Regions from separate parts of the Bacillus sp. NEAU-Y102 genome, predicted to be linked through region 1. Evidence: riboswitches for the same ligand, from Rfam matches in the RefSeq annotation. Region 1 holds a riboswitch; the other holds the start of a gene.
What was found. Region 1 has a riboswitch for S-adenosylmethionine ahead of ACYFX0_RS29720 (ECF-type riboflavin transporter substrate-binding protein). Riboswitches for the same ligand answer to the same signal wherever they lie in the genome.
Positions count from the first base shown of each region.

Region 2: another riboswitch for S-adenosylmethionine. It lies ahead of metI (cystathionine gamma-synthase/O-acetylhomoserine thiolyase); the one in region 1 lies ahead of ACYFX0_RS29720 (ECF-type riboflavin transporter substrate-binding protein).

Region 1 is NZ_JBTWFK010000019.1:45,460-53,664, forward strand. Features, by position in the region: gene ACYFX0_RS29700 (peptidoglycan D,D-transpeptidase FtsI family protein) at 82-2,208, shown strand; gene lepB (signal peptidase I) at 2,285-2,815, shown strand; gene ACYFX0_RS29710 (macrolide family glycosyltransferase) at 3,075-4,262, shown strand; gene ACYFX0_RS29715 (aspartate/glutamate racemase family protein) at 4,354-5,034, opposite strand; SAM riboswitch class I at 5,188-5,303, shown strand; gene ACYFX0_RS29720 (ECF-type riboflavin transporter substrate-binding protein) at 5,444-5,992, shown strand; gene ACYFX0_RS29725 (ABC transporter ATP-binding protein) at 6,003-7,703, shown strand; gene ACYFX0_RS29730 (energy-coupling factor transporter transmembrane component T family protein) at 7,696-8,205, shown strand, end outside.
Region 2 is NZ_JBTWFK010000001.1:1,160,434-1,168,638, reverse strand. Features, by position in the region: gene glcK (glucokinase) at 1-359, shown strand, start outside; gene ACYFX0_RS05885 (DUF2759 domain-containing protein) at 440-613, opposite strand; gene ACYFX0_RS05880 (MBL fold metallo-hydrolase) at 783-1,412, shown strand; gene ACYFX0_RS05875 (class I SAM-dependent methyltransferase) at 1,422-2,534, shown strand; gene ACYFX0_RS05870 (ArsR/SmtB family transcription factor) at 2,678-2,968, opposite strand; gene ACYFX0_RS05865 (cysteine hydrolase family protein) at 3,402-3,914, opposite strand; gene metC (cystathionine beta-lyase) at 4,081-5,244, opposite strand; gene metI (cystathionine gamma-synthase/O-acetylhomoserine thiolyase) at 5,241-6,353, opposite strand; SAM riboswitch class I at 6,448-6,558, opposite strand; SAM riboswitch class I at 6,762-6,871, shown strand; gene ACYFX0_RS05850 (bifunctional homocysteine S-methyltransferase/methylenetetrahydrofolate reductase) at 6,942-8,205, shown strand, end outside.

The DNA of each region.
Region 1 (8,205 bases):
AATGTATAAAAATTGTACATTACTTTTAATATAGAAAAGTGATTATTATTTGGAATATTGTAAGGAGGAGATTATGACAAGGTGAAAAAACAAGAGAAGAAGAGTGGTAGAGTAGTACCTCTCCGGTTAAATATTTTATTCCTTTGTGTTTTTTTATTATTTTCTGGCATCATTATTCAGTTAGGAAAAGTGCAAATCTTTGATGGAGAAACATATAAAAATGAAGTAGAGAAGAGAGAAAATGCAACCGTGGGCCTTTCTGTACCACGTGGGAAAATATTTGATCGTGAAGGAAATCCAGTAGTTGATAATAAGTCTTTACGTACGATTACATATACAAAGGTGAAAGGTGTAAAACAAGAAGAAATATTAAAATCAGCAAGACAACTTGCAGACATTATTGAAATGCCGCAAGAAGATATAGATAAGTTAACTGAGACTGATAAGAAAGACTTTTGGATGCAATTAAATCCAGAACTTACTCAAGACTTAGTATCAAAAAAAGAAATAGATAAGTTCCGAGATAAGGATATTACCGGAAAAGAGCTAGACAAAAAAATAGAAGATTTAAAAAGGAAGCGCGTTACAGATAAAAATCTTCAAGAACTAACGGCTAAAGATATAGAAGTGTTAGCTATTAAAAGTAAAATGACCTCAGGTTTTCAGATGGCACCTCAAATTATTAAAAAGGACGTTAGTGAACAGGAATATGCGGTGATTAGTGAAAATTTAGCGAAACTTCCAGGGGTAGACGCATCAGTTGATTGGGAGAGAATCTATGTAAATGATGGTCTATTTCGTTCCGTTCTTGGTAACGTTTCAAATGCTGATGAAGGATTGCCACGTGAAAGATTAGATTATTATTTAGTGCGTGATTATAGCCGAAATGATAGGGTCGGCAAAAGTTATATCGAACAGCAATACGAAGATGTACTTCATGGTACGAAAAAAGAAGTAAGAAGCATTGCTGATAAACAAGGCAATACAATGAGAACGGAAACGGTTTCGGAAGGAAAAAGCGGTAAAAATTTAACTTTAACCATAGATATGGAATTGCAAAAAAAAGTAGAGGAGAGTATAGAAAAAATATTAAAACAATATAAAGGATCAGAATCAATGTTAGACCGTGCTTTCGTAGTGATGATGAATCCTAAAAATGGCCAAGTATTATCAATGGCTGGGAAAAGGCTTGTAGAAAAAGATGGGAAAATGGAAGTAGAAGATTATGCTTTAGGCACGCTGACAAGTTCATATGAGCTTGGATCAACGGTTAAAGGTGCGACAGTGTTAACAGGGTTTGAAACAAATGCAATAACTCCTGGAACACATTTTTATGATGCACCTATGAAGTTTAAAGGAACTAAGGAAAAGAAGTCTTGGAAAAATTTTGGTGATATAGACGATCTAAGAGCGTTACAAGTTTCTTCAAACGTTTATATGTTTAATATAGCATTAAAAATTGCTGGTGTGGATTATGTGAAAAATAGTTCACTAGATATTAAACAAGAATATTTTGATAAAATGAGATATTATTTCAGGCAATTTGGACTAGGCGTACAAACTGGTATTGATTTACCGAATGAAACTGCAGGACAAATTGGAAGAAAAGATAATCAGCCTGGTTTCTTATTAGATTATTCTATTGGACAATATGATACATATACACCACTTCAGCTTGCACAATATATTTCGACTATCGCAAATGGAGGGTATCGAATGAAACCACAAATTGTTCAAGAGATTAGAGAACAAACCGTTCAAAAAGATGAGGTTGGTAAAGTAGTACAATCAATAGAACCCGTTGTTTTAAATAGAATCGATATGAAACAAGAATATATTAATCAAGTAAAAGAAGGATTTAGAAAAGTATTTCAAGAAGGAGATGGAACGGGAGTAAGAGCGTTCCAAAAAGCACCATATAAACCAGCTGGTAAAACAGGGACCGCACAAACTGTATATGGTGGAGAAAATGAAATTGGGCGAAATGCGAAAGGCGATCGTAGAGAATGTTATAACTTAACATTAGCTGGATATGCGCCATATGATGATCCAGAAGTAGCATTTTCTGTTGTAGTACCGTGGGTTGAAAATGATAAATCGGGCATTAACTCCGATATTGGAAAAGAAGTTTTAGATGCTTATTTTGATTTGAAAAATAAGCGATTAACTGGTGAAGCGCCAAAAACAGATGCCTCTAAAGAGAATTAAAATGGACGAAACGTCTCTAGCATTCATGTGAACTAGAGGCGTTTTTATCTGGGAATAGATTAGAAATGAGGTATATATGAAGCCGTTTATTCTAAAATATTGGAGGAACATATGTAGCTACATCTTAATTATAATAGGGGTTATTTTTATTAATAAGTCATTTTTATTTTGTATGGTAGAAGGAATTTCGATGCAACCTACTTTGAATGAAAAAGATTATATACTTGTTAATAAGGTAAACGTCTGTTTATCGTCTTTTCATCATGGAGATGTTGTCATTATAAAAAAAGAAGACGAGCCTACTTACTATGTGAAACGAATTATTGGATTATCGGGGGATAACATACAACTAAAAGAGGATGAGGTATTTATTAACGGTAAAAAGCGTGATGAATCGTATATACATTTAGATATGTCACAAGTATCCAATCGTTTTTCAAATTTGAGAGAAATAAAAGTTCCTACGCATAAATTATTTGTGTTAGGGGATAATCGTAATCATAGTAAAGATAGTAGGAATACACTTGGACTTATTGATGAGTCAAATATAATAGGTAAAGTAGAAATGGTATTTTATCCATTTGATCATATAAAATGGATAAAATAATTCTATTAACTATTCACGTTTTATAAAATAAATCATATATTGATAGCATAGGACAAGCAGAGAAGCTTGTTCTAACCTCACAGAACACTCCTTATCACGGTTAGGCATCTACATAGGTAGATGCTTTTTTTATGTTGATGACTGAAAATTATTTATCAACATAATGTAGCAAGCATTTTAGGACTATTAGGGGACGATTACATGTACAAATAACAGTATGCTTTAATTAAAACAGTGAAATGTAAGGAGTGAGGAATAAGTGCTAAATATTTTAGTAGTTAATTTTCCAGCAGAGGGACATGTAAACCCTACATTAAATTTAGTGAAAGCCTTTACTGAACGAGGGGATAACGTACATTATATTACAACTGCAAACTTTAAAGATAGGATTGAAGATTTAGGAGCTACTGTACATACACATCCGGATCTATTAAAGGAGATTTCTATTGATGCTGAAACCTCATCTGGGTTAAATGCTTTCTTTCATGTGCATGTTCAAACTTCTTTATATATATTAGAAATTACGAAACAATTAAGTGAAAGCATAAATTTTGATTTCGTAATTTATGATATATTTGGTGCGGGAGAGTTAGTAAAGGAGTATTTACAAGTTCCAGGTGTAGTGTCCTCGCCTATATTTTTAATTCCTTCAGAGTTTTTGAAGACATTACCTTTTCATCCAAATGCAGATATACCATTCCAACCAGAGGAGATCTCTGAAAAATTACTAAACCAGATGGAACATGAATTTGGAGTAAAACCAAAGAATAATCTTCAATTTATGAATAATAAGGGTGATGTTTGTCTCGTATACACAAGTCGTTATTTCCAACCTAATAGCGAATCGTTCGGAGAAAATAACATTTTTATTGGACCGAGTATTTCAAAGCGTAAAACAAATATAAAGTTTCCACTGGAATCACTTAAAGAGAAGAAAGTTATTTATATTTCAATGGGAACACTGCTTGAAGGACTCGAACCATTCTTTAATACTTGTATTGATACTTTTTCAGATTTTGATGGGATAGTTGTAATGGCAATTGGTGATAGAAATGATATTTCTAAAATTAAGAAAGCACCAGATAATTTTATAATTGCTCCATACGTACCTCAATCAGAAATATTAAATGAAGCGGATGTTTTTATTACACATGGCGGCATGAATAGCGTACACGATGCCATTCATTATAATGTCCCATTTGTAATAATACCGCATGATAAAGATCAGCCTATGATAGCGCAAAGATTAACTGAACTGGAAGCAGCGCGTAGACTATTGAAAGAACATGTTAATGTGCACACTTTAAAAGAGGCTGTAACAGATGTTCTTTCAAACGAAAAGTATAAGCATGGTATACGAAAACTTAATGATAGCTTTTTAGAATGTGGTGGTTCAAAAGAAGTAATTGCAGTTATTGAATCTCTTTTAAATAAAGTGAAACTTTAATCGTTGGGGGTTTTACTGCCCGTAAATAGCGGGGGAAATAGTCGTAACTATATACAAGCATAGAGGTTCGTACCTTTATGCTTGTATATTCTTATCCAGCAAATTGCACAGCAGTATTTGCATGTAAAAAAGCAGTATCAAAAACGGGAACAGTAAGATCATTTTGGGAGATGAGTAAAGGTATTTCAGTACAGCCTAATAGTATACCTTCAGCGCCGTTTTGAATTAATGACTTTGTAATTTGTAATAGCTTTTCTTTAGATGCTTCTGAAATGATCCCTTTACTTAATTCATCTAATATGACATGATGGATAACTGTTCTTTCCTCTTCATTTGGGATAATTGTCTCAATGTTATATTTCGCTAATCGTGATTTATAGAAATCTTGCTCCATCGTTTGTTTTGTTCCTAATAGTCCGATACGTTTTATATTTTGTTTTACCATTTCTTTAGCACTTACATCGCCAATGTGAAGAAACGGGATAGAGATTGCTTGTTCTACTTCTTCGGCAAATAGATGTACAGTATTTGAACACATTAATAAACAGTCAGCCCCAGATTTTTCAACCTTCTTTGCAACCGTGACTAGTTCATTTTTTACTTCTTCATATTGATGGTTTTGTAATAAAGTAGTTACTTCTCCAAAGTCCATACTATATAAAACTAGCTTCGCATTTTGATCGTATTGAGAGAGTGTAAGTGTATTAATATGTTTATAGTATAATGATGTAGATTCCCAACTTAATCCCCCAATTAAACCAATAACTTTCATAATGCATTCCTCCCGAAACGATTTTGAATTTATTATTTCATAATTCCGATAAGAATACAATGATTTAAATGTACTATTTAACGAAAAATAAAAATAGTTAGAAAAGTATTGAAATTTATGCTTTTTAGTGCCATAATACGAATTACAAATTAATACTTATCCAGAGAGGTGGAGGGAACGGCCCTAAGAAACCTCAGCAACCCCTATGCAATTTTATAGGAAGGTGCTAATTCCGCAGAGGACACGATGTGTTTTTTGAAAGATAAGAGGATTCTTGAACGTGAAAGAAAATGACCTCTTATGTAAGAGGTCATTTTTTTGTTGTATAGAAAGGAAGTGTCGATGCATAATTCATTTTTAAAATAAATATAGAATAATAAAAGTTGACCAATATGAGAGGGGAATTGTAATGAATAAATTATCAACAAAGTTAGTAGTAGCAATCGGGATTGGAGCAGCCTTATACGGGATATTAGGACTTTGGGGATTTTCTATTGCACCGAATACATTTATTAAACCAGCATTAGCTATATTAACTGTTTTTGGAGCATTATTTGGTCCAGTGGCAGGACTCTTAATCGGACTTATCGGTCATACCGTAACAGATACGATTGCTGGCTGGGGGATTTGGTGGGGCTGGGTTATTAGTTCAGGGATTATTGGTTTTTCAATGGGTCTTATTCAAAAAAGAGTTGGTTTTAGTGTGAAAAACGGGTCATTTAACAAGGGAGATATTTCTTATTTGGCAATTACTGGGTTAGTTGGTATTGTCATTGCTATTATATTTGCTGGGGCATTCGATATTATTGTGATGGGAGAACCATTTGACAAAATTGTTATACAAGTATTAGGAGCAACAATTTCCGATGTTATCGTATTCTTAGTTCTTGGATTGCCACTTACAATTGGCTTGGCGAAATCCAATAAGAAACATGCACATTTAAAAATTGAAAAGTAGGGATGTTAACATGCAACCAATTATTTCGTTTGAACAATTCACCTTTCAATACGGGCATGCTGCGCAGCCTACTTTAAGTGATATTACCTTTCATATATACCCTGGGGAAAAAGTGCTAATTGCTGGACGAAGTGGTTCAGGAAAGTCGACATTAGCTCATTGTATCAATGGGCTAATTCCATTTTCTTATGAAGGGATTAGTACAGGTAACGTATTAATTGCCGGTAAAGATCCGAGGGAAGGCAGTATTTTTGAACAGAGTAAACATGTGGGAACAATTTTGCAAGATCAAGATGCTCAATTTATTGGTCTGACAGTAGAAGAAGATGTAGCTTTTTATTTAGAAAATGAATGTGTAAATCAAGAGGATATGAAAAAGATTGTTTCGGACTCATTAAGAAAGGTGAAGATGCATACGTTTCATAAACAAAGTCCACATGAATTATCAGGAGGTCAAAAGCAAACAGTTTCTCTTGCTGGTTTATTAACAACAAATGCGGATATATTATTGTTCGATGAACCGTTAGCGAACTTAGATCCGCTAAGCGCATTACATACGATAGAACTTATGAAAGATATACATGAGCAATATAATAAAACGATTGTTATTATCGAACATAGGATAGAAGAAATTTTAAAGCTGGATTTAGACAAAGTTATATTAATTGATGAAGGTAAAGTCATTGCAATAGGAACACCAAAAGAAATCTTAGCGTCAAATATATTACCATGTATTGGCTTAAGAGAGCCTATTTACATCGAAGCATTAAAGAGATTACATTTTGATAGTAATAATGACGTAATATATCCAATGGAAAACCTTCAAAAGGAAAAGGTAAGCAACGTTATAAGAGAGTGGATGGAGAAACAAGTCATATTAAAAGGTAATACTAAAAACAAGGAATTACTTAAAGTGGAGAATTTATCATTTTCATACCCTAATAAACAAAAAGTATTAGAAAATGTAAACCTTTCAATATATGAAGGAGAAATTGTGGCACTGTTGGGACATAATGGAGCAGGGAAATCAACATTAGCTCATAGTCTTATAGGCATAAACAAAATGAAAAATGGGGAAATCTTGTTAGAAGGTGAAGATATTAGTTCTTGGTCTATTCGTAAACGTGGGGAAACCATATCTTACGTGATGCAAAATCCAAATCATATGATTACACAGCCCACTGTTTTTGAAGAAGTTTCATTTACATTAAAATTAAATAATTTTTCTAAGGAAGAAATTAAGAATAGAGTAGAAGAAACTTTAAAAATTTGTGGTTTATATCCATTTCGTAATTGGCCAATTCAAGCGCTAAGCTATGGGCAAAAAAAGAGAGTAACAATCGCATCTGTATTAACAATAGATCCCAAGCTTATCATATTAGATGAACCGACAGCGGGACAAGATTATTATCATTATAAACAATTTATGTCGTTTATTAAAAAACTAGCTAAAAAGGGAATCTCATTTGTTTTTATCACTCACGATATGAATCTCGCACTAGAATATGCAGACCGTGCAGTAGTTCTACATGAAGGGAAAATTATTGCGGATAATACAGTGTCTAATGTATTTGGTGATCAAGAAACCTTACAAAGAGCCAACTTAAGAGAGAGTTCTTTAACCAAGCTTGTTAAATTTAGTGGGATTGTATGTCCAGAAAAATTTATGGAGCTTTATTTAGACAGTAATAGGAGGGAGGAAGGTGCATAGTACATATTTTCATCGTATGGATGGGGTAGTAAAATTGTTTTTATTTATTTTTTGTATGACGATTACTTTTTTGTTTTTTGATTTTAGGTTGTTGCTAATTTTATTTATTATTGGGTGTATTGGACTCGGAATTGCTAAAATTCCATTTCGTAAAATTTTAATTGTTTTTAGTGTCATATTTACATTTAGTTTATTAAACTCTGTCATGATTTTATTTATTACACCCACTCATGGATCTGAATTAACTGAATCATATACCTCGTTTTTACATATTGGATATGCAACAATTACATATGAAACATTATTTTATGCAGCTACACTTTCATTAAAGTATTTTACGTTATTACCATTTACACTTCTTTTTATTTACACGACAGATTCAAGTGAATTTGTAAGTAGTTTAAGTAAATTTGGTATTCATTATAAGATTACATATGCAATAAATATTGCACTGCGTTATATTCCTGACATCCAGTCTGAGTATAAAATTATTAAACACGCG
Region 2 (8,205 bases), on a different contig from region 1:
GCATGTTGCGTTCTATGTTAGCTGAAGAAGGACGTATTACATCAAAAGATGTCTTTGAAGCACTTGGACAAGGTGATGAATTAGCAGGCGAAGTAGTAGAAAAAGTAGCTTCTTATTTAGGATTAGCTGTAGCGAACCTTTCTAGTACGTTGAACCCAGAGAAAATTGTTATTGGTGGAGGCGTGTCTAAAGCTGGAGATGCGCTATTAGAACCAATTCAACGCTATTTCGAGCAATACGCTTTCTCACGTGCTGTAAAGAGCACGAAGTTAGCTATTGCAACACTTGGTAATGATGCAGGTGTTATCGGAGGAGCTTGGCTTGTAAAAAAGCACAAATACGAAGCGAAGATGATATAAGATGTGAAATATGAAAAGAGGAAGGGGGAACCCTTCCTCTTTTTGTGTGAAATCTCGATGAAGAATAAAGTGTAAACGAATTAAGCTGCTGGTGGATACCCGTTATATAGAACAGTCATGATCGTAAACCATCCGAAAACGAGTACAGTTGCAATTGCAAAGCCGCTCGCGAAAAAGTTTTTTTCACGAAGTGTTCTAAGCGTAGCAAATACAGCTAACAGAGTGACAAGTGTAAAAATAATAACAAGGCCCATACAATATCCTCCTCTGTCTACCCATTTCTTATTATGAGTTTTTGGAATATTTACTCTTTTATATTGTACATGTTTTAAAAATGATTGTCGAGATAGCATCCTTTCTTTTCCTCAGAGAAAGAAATGTTGTATCATTAAAAGTAAGTTTAATAACTGGAGGAGATTTCATATGAAATGGATACAAATGCCGTTAGGCCCATTGCAAACCAATGCTTATATTTTAATGAACGATCAAAAAGAGTGCATTATCTTTGACCCTGGTCATGAAGGTGAAAAGCTCGTTACATATTTACAAGAAGAACAATTAAAACCATTGGCGGTTTTATTAACACATGCTCACTTTGATCATATCGGTGCTGTTGATGCGGTAAGAGACGCTTTTTATATTCCTGTATACGTACATAAAGAAGAAGCAGATTGGTTAGGAGATGCAACTGTAAACGGCTCTCAAATTTTTATGATGAACCGCAGTATTACAGCAAAACCAGCGGATCATATTATTGATGCAGAAGGTACATTAACAATTGGATCATTTAATTTTGAAATTTTTGAGACGCCGGGACATTCTCCAGGAAGTATTTCTTATTATAGTAAAGAGGCGAATGCTGTATTCTCAGGAGATGTATTGTTCCAAATGAGCATTGGAAGAACAGATTTGCCTGGTGGAAGTTTTGCTGAATTAATTGGAAGTATTGAAGAGAAATTATTTGTATTACCAGATGAAACAGCGGTGTTATGTGGACATGGTCCAGAAACAAGCATTGGCTTTGAAAAAGAAAATAATCCGTTTTTACAATAAGGAGTCATTATGGGAATGGAGCTCATTTTAAGAGAATGGATGGGGAAAGAAAAGGATTATTCAATTTCATATAGTACGTATATGAACCTTGTATTGTATACAGAAGGTCATGGATATTATATGAAAGAACGTGAAAAGATTGGAAGAAAAGGGGATTTTTTTACAAGTAGCAATGTATCCTCTGTTTTTGCAAAAACTTTTGCTAAACTTTTTATTCGTCTTGTTGAAAATGGTGAAGTTGCTTCGAATATTTGTGAGGTTGGTGGGGGAACTGGAAAGTTTGCCTATGATGTTTTACAAGAATGGAAGCAATTATCTCCAAAAACCTTTATTGATTTAAACTATTCAATGATTGAAGTGAGCCCTTTTCATAGGAAATTACAGCAGGAGCAACTTGGCTCATTTTCTAATGTATCGTACTATACCTCCTATAGTGAAATGGGAGATTCTTTCGAGGGAATTCTTTTTTCGAATGAGTTGTTTGATGCATTTCCTGTTGAAATAATTGAGAAAAGAAATGGTATGTTGTATGAAGTACGTATTACATATACAGAGGAAGGAAACCTTTCAGAAGTATGTAGGCCGTTAGATAAAAGAATTGGTCGATATTTATTGAAATATAATATTCATATTGCTGAAGGGCAACGTTTTGAAGTACCAATTGTGATGGAGGAGTATATAAAAGAAATTGCGAAATGGTTTCAAAAAGGTATATGTATTACAGTTGATTACGGATACACAAAAGAAGAATGGATGCATCCAGCACACCGTGAAGGAAGTTTGCGAGGGTATTATCAGCATAAGCTAATACGAAACCCACTAGCGTATCCAGGTGAAATGGATCTTACTACTCATATTCATTGGGACGAGCTAACTGAGATGTTTAGTCTGCAGGGAATGAGTGCAGTATGGCATAAGAAACAATCTGAGTTCTTGTTAGCTGCAGGAATATTAGAACAGCTTACGAGCCATCAAGATACGAATCCTTTTTCTGAAACGCAAAAAAAAAATCGAGCAGTTCGTTCTATGATTTTGAATGGAGGAGTAGGGAGTGCGTTTGATGTTGTTATACATACAAAAGATATGCAACATTTGCATTTGGAGCGGTATGTAACAATATAAAAAAACAAGACACAGTATATACTGTGTCTTGTTTTTTAATACGACTTATGTAGTATTATATATTTCCTCTCATGATATATATTTATATTAAAGATATGAGATGAAAAATATAGAATACGTTCTTTTTCTTCGATTATTAGTCCCTAACCTAATAATACGCGAACGAGTTGAATTATTGTTTCGTTCTCTACTTTGTAATAAATTTCCAATCCTTTTCTTTCACTAGAAACGATTTTAGCGCTTTTTAATTTTGCTAAATGCTGTGAAATTGTAGATTGTGGCATGTTTAAGCCAGTATACATTGTAGAAACGTTGCTTGGACCGCGCTCAATTAATCCTTTTACGATACATAAACGAACAGGATGAGCTAGTACTTTTAATAATTCTGCATTACTTTCATATAGTTCTAATTCTTTTTGAAAGGTTTCTAACATGTTCTTTTCCACCTCCGTGTGAGCTATTATACCATACTATACATACCAAAAATTTAAAGAAAAGAAAATAGTTGTTGCAGAAAAAAAGTCCTAAAGTAAAGAAATTGTAAGAAAAGAGACCCTGATGTAAATAAAATAGGTAAATTAGCACGTTTTTGTAAAATAAAATTTTTGGGTGAAAATTTCGATGCGTTTTAAAAATTGAAAGATATAGATATATTTGTAACACAATTTTATCATGATTTTCTTATTCTTTCAAATGAATATACAAAATTTTTAAAATAATATGACAAAGGAATTGTAATGATATATATAGAATATAAAACAGTTTAAAAGAAAAGAAGCTGAATGTAATTCGCTTCTTTATGATGATAACGAAATATTTGATTACAGCTGATAAATCTTAGGATAATCAAGTCATTAGTCATTTATTCTAAAATTCATCTTTTAGCAACGTTAAAAACCTGTGATTCCATATGTTCTCGTAAAAATCAATCGTCTCTTTTGCGGACATAAAAGGATTCTTCAACGTAGAGGTTGTTTTCTGTGCCATAAAGTTTTCGTATCCCAGTCCGTGGGCAAACTTAATCGTAGCATCCATACAGTACTCTGTTTGGGCACCACAAAATTCAATGCGCTTTACAGATAATTGATCTAAAATTTCTTTTAAGTTTGTTTTATAAAATGAATTTGCATGTGTTTTTCTTACAAAAAAATCTTGTTCTTGAACATCTAGATCGGTATGAATAGCCCAATTTTCTTTCTCGGGTACTAAATCATCATCACAATGTTGAACAAAAAGGATTGGTTTATTTAATTTTCTGTATGAAGAAATTCTTTGATTTACTTTTGTTAGTAAGTTCTGTAAATCAAATAAATGCTCTCCGCTATAACATACTCCATTTTGTAAATCGATAACGATTAAAATATCTGTACAAGTATCCATTATTTTTGCTCCTTTTTATTTCTTAATATATCAATTAATCCATTACTTGGAAATAGATAAAAATTTTATTTTTTAATGAACTATATAGACAGAAAAGCACTAAAACGAGTATGGTAGACAGCATAAAAAAAGATATGAAAACTTAATTTCATATCTTCTATTCATTCTATGCATTTACAGGTTCTTCTACATAAGAAAGGGCATTTTCAAAATCGGATATTAAATCGTCAACATTTTCAAGGCCAACTGATAACCGAAGTAATGAATTAGAGATCCCTCTTTCATCACGAGCTTCTTGCGACAGTGCTGCATGTGACATTTTTGCTGGGTAAGAAAGAATTGACTCTACCGCTCCTAAACTAACTGCAAAAACGGGTAATTTTACTTTTGACAAAAATTGGCGGAGTGCATCTTCTGACTGCAAAGTAAACGATAAGACCGCTCCAGCTGATGTTGCTTGAGATTGTTGAATATTAAATCCGAGATGCGTTTGTAATCCAGGATAATAGACATTTTGTACTTTAGTGTGCTCTTGTAAATAATGTGCAATTTTATTGGCATTTTTAGCTGAATGCTCGAGGCGTACATGCAATGTTTTTAGGCCACGAAGTACGAGAGAACAATCTTGAGGCCCTAAAATAGCACCGAATGCATTTTGTAAAAATCCAAGCTTTTGAGCGAGTTCTGCATCTTTTACTACTGCTAATCCGGCAGTAACATCACTATGACCAGCAATAAATTTTGTAGCACTATGAAGAACGACATCAGCTCCAAGTTCAAGTGGTTTCTGGAATAGTGGTGTCAAAAAAGTATTATCAACAAAAGTAAGAGCGCCAATAGATTTTGCAAGTTTAGAAACTTCGCGGATATCTGTCACTTTTAAAAGTGGGTTAGAAGGTGTTTCTACATAAAAGAGCTTTGTATTTGGTTTAATGTTTTGTTTTATTTCTTCTAAATTGGTCATATCAACAAATGTATGTGAAACACCGTAACGGGAGAGTACCTCAGTTATCACTCTGTAAGTGCCTCCGTATACATCTTCTGAAATGAGTACGTGATCACCTTGTGAAAGAAGGAGGAATGCAGTGGAAATCGCTGCAATGCCTGATGCAAAGGCGAATCCCTTTGTTCCACCTTCTAATAAAGCAATGATATCTTCAAGAGCTTCACGAGTTGGATTTCCTGACCTGCTATAGTCATATTTTCCGAACGTATCTACATCAAACTGGTGAAAAGTTGATGTGTTATAAATGGGAACGTTCACAGCGCCCGTTTGTGAGTCATGTTTATATTGGTTGTGTAGTAAGAGTGTATCTATAGAATAGCTCATATTTTTACACCTTCTTTTACGAGTTTAATGGCTTGCTTTAAGTCTTGAATTAAATCGTTACTATTTTCAATGCCAACGGAGAATCGAAGAAGACGATTGCATACACCGTTTGCTGTTCTAATATCTTCAGGAATATCAGCATGTGTTTGCGTTGCTGGATAAGTCATTAAACTTTCTACACCACCAAGACTTTCTGCAAATGTAATTAAGGATAAAGATTGTAAGAATGGATTAATCCAAGCTTCATCTTTAAGGCGGAATGAAATCATGCCGCCTCTTCCTGGATAAAATACATCTGTCACCCCGTTTTCATCATTTAAATATGCAACAACTGCTTTCGCATTTTCTTCATGTTGTCTCATGCGAAGCGCTAACGTTTTCATACCGCGAATTAATAACCATGAGTCAAATGGGCTTAAAACCGCGCCTGATGCATTATGATAATGAGCGATTTCCTCGCAAAGTTCCATTCCTTTTGCAACGACAAGTCCGCTTAGTACATCGTTATGTCCCCCTAAATATTTCGTTGCGCTATGGAGTACAATGTCAGCACCTTCTGTTAATGGTTGCTGTATATAAGGTGTGTAGAATGTGTTATCTACAATAAGAAGTAGTCCGTGCCTTTTCGCTACAGTTGCGACAGCAGCAATATCAGTAACTTGCATTAATGGATTAGTTGGAGTTTCTATGAAAATAGCCTTCGTTTCAGTTGTGATAGCTTGCTCAATTTGTTTAATAGATTGTGTATTTACGTATCTACATCGAACATTCCACTTTTTTTCGTGCTCAGAAAATAATCGATACGTTCCTCCGTATAAATCTTCAGATACAATAAGTTCGTCTCCAGAGCGGAATAGAGAAAGGACGAGGAGAACAGCCGCCATCCCTGAACTACAGGCATAACCTTGTTCGCCATATTCTAAGTCTGCGATCGCCTGTTCTAAAAGACCGCGAGTTGGATTGCCAGTTCGTGAATAGTCAAAGCCAGTAGATTTACCAATTCCTTCGTGACGATAAGCGGTTGAGAAATAAACCGGTGGATTAACCGTTCCTGTTGTAGTTTCACTGCGATTTCCGATTTGTGCTAGTTTCGTTTCGATTGTTGACATGTGAAAATTCCTCCTTTTTAAATTGAAACATTAAGTGAATATAAAATAAAAAAAGCCTTCTAAGAAGAAGGCTTTCGGTTTGAATAGAGTCTTCTTCTCATCTGTCAAATCTTTCACAATTTGCTGGAATTAGCACCTTATTAACAAACTGTTAATGGTTGCTGAGGCGTCATAGGGCCAGTCCCTCTACCTCTCTAGATAAGAATGTTCGTATGAAATTTTTATTATGTTTTTAACTTTACAACAAAAGATAATTGAATTGCAAGTTTATTTTAAATAATTTTTATTTTTCCGCAAGTATCATTGACTTTTACTTTTGTGCATGCTAAATTTATTAAAAAATTAACAAACATTGTTAAAAGGGGAACGCATTTCCTTTTAGCTACATAAATAAAATAATAAAGACAACTCTTATTGAGAGCGGTGGAGGGAAAGGCCCTGTGAAACCCGGCAACCTTCAAACGAAATGTTTGAAACGGTGCTAATACCTGCAAAACGAATGTTTTGCATAATAAGAGGAGGAACGATTATGTCCCCCTCTTCAAAGTGAAGAGGGGGTTTTTATATTGATAGAAATGAGGGAGATTCGTGAAATTACTAGATTTATTATCAAAAGGAATTGTAATAGGTGATGGTGCGGTTGGGACGTTATTGCATTCACATGGTTTGCAAAGTAGCTTTGAAGAATTGAATGTATCTGATCCAGACTTAATTATATCGATTCATAAACAATATGTAGCTGCTGGAGCAGATGTAATTCAAACGAATACGTATGGGGCAAATGAGACGAAATTACGTATGTATGGTTTAGAAAATCAAGTTACAGAAATTAATAGAGCGGCAGTAAAACTGGCGAAAGCATCTGTTACAGACAGAAATGCAATTTTAGGAACAATTGGTGGTATGAAACACATCGGAGCCGTTACAACGACTGATATGGAAAGGGAGTTTATGCTACTTGAACAGGCAGGGGCTTTACTAGAAGAGCAGGTTGATGGATTACTATTAGAAACTTTTTACGATGAATTTGAATTACTTCATGCCGTTAAAGTATTGCGTAAGCAAACGAATATTCCAATTGTTGCTCAATTAGCGTTACATGAAGCAGGTACGACTCAAAATGGAAATGATGTCAATGAAATATTAAAGCAACTTATAGATTGCGGTGCAAATGTTGTTGGATTGAATTGTCAACTAGGGCCGCTTCATATGACGGAAGCTTTCAAAATGATATCGATTCCGCAAAATGGCTATTTATCAGCATACCCAAATGCAGGTCTCCCGAATTATGTGGAGGGACGTTATGTATATGAGGGAAGCCCAGCTTATTTTGAAGCGATGACACCGAGATTTATTGAGCAAGGTATTCGATTATTGGGTGGTTGTTGTGGTACGACTCCAGAACATATTCAAAGTATGAAGCGCGCTGTTGCGAATATTACCCCTGTAATAGAAAAAGACACGATTCAAAGGCCGAAAGTCGTTCATACGCATGAGAAACGTTCGAAGGCTCACGTCACTCTAGCAGAGAAAGCGAAAAAACAAACGACAGTTGTAGTGGAATTAGATCCACCGAAAACGTTAGATACACAGCGTTTTTTTGAAGGAGCAAGAGCGTTAAAAAGAGCGGGAGCAGATGCTATTACTCTAGCAGATAATTCATTAGCATCGCCTCGCATCTCGAATATGGCAATGGGTGCGTTATTAACCAAGCATGATATCCCAGTATTGACACATTTAACGTGTAGAGATCATAACGTCATTGGACTACAATCTCATTTGTTAGGTTTATCGGCGTTAGGGATGGAAGAAGTGTTAGCTTTAACTGGTGATCCAGCGCGCGTTGGTGATT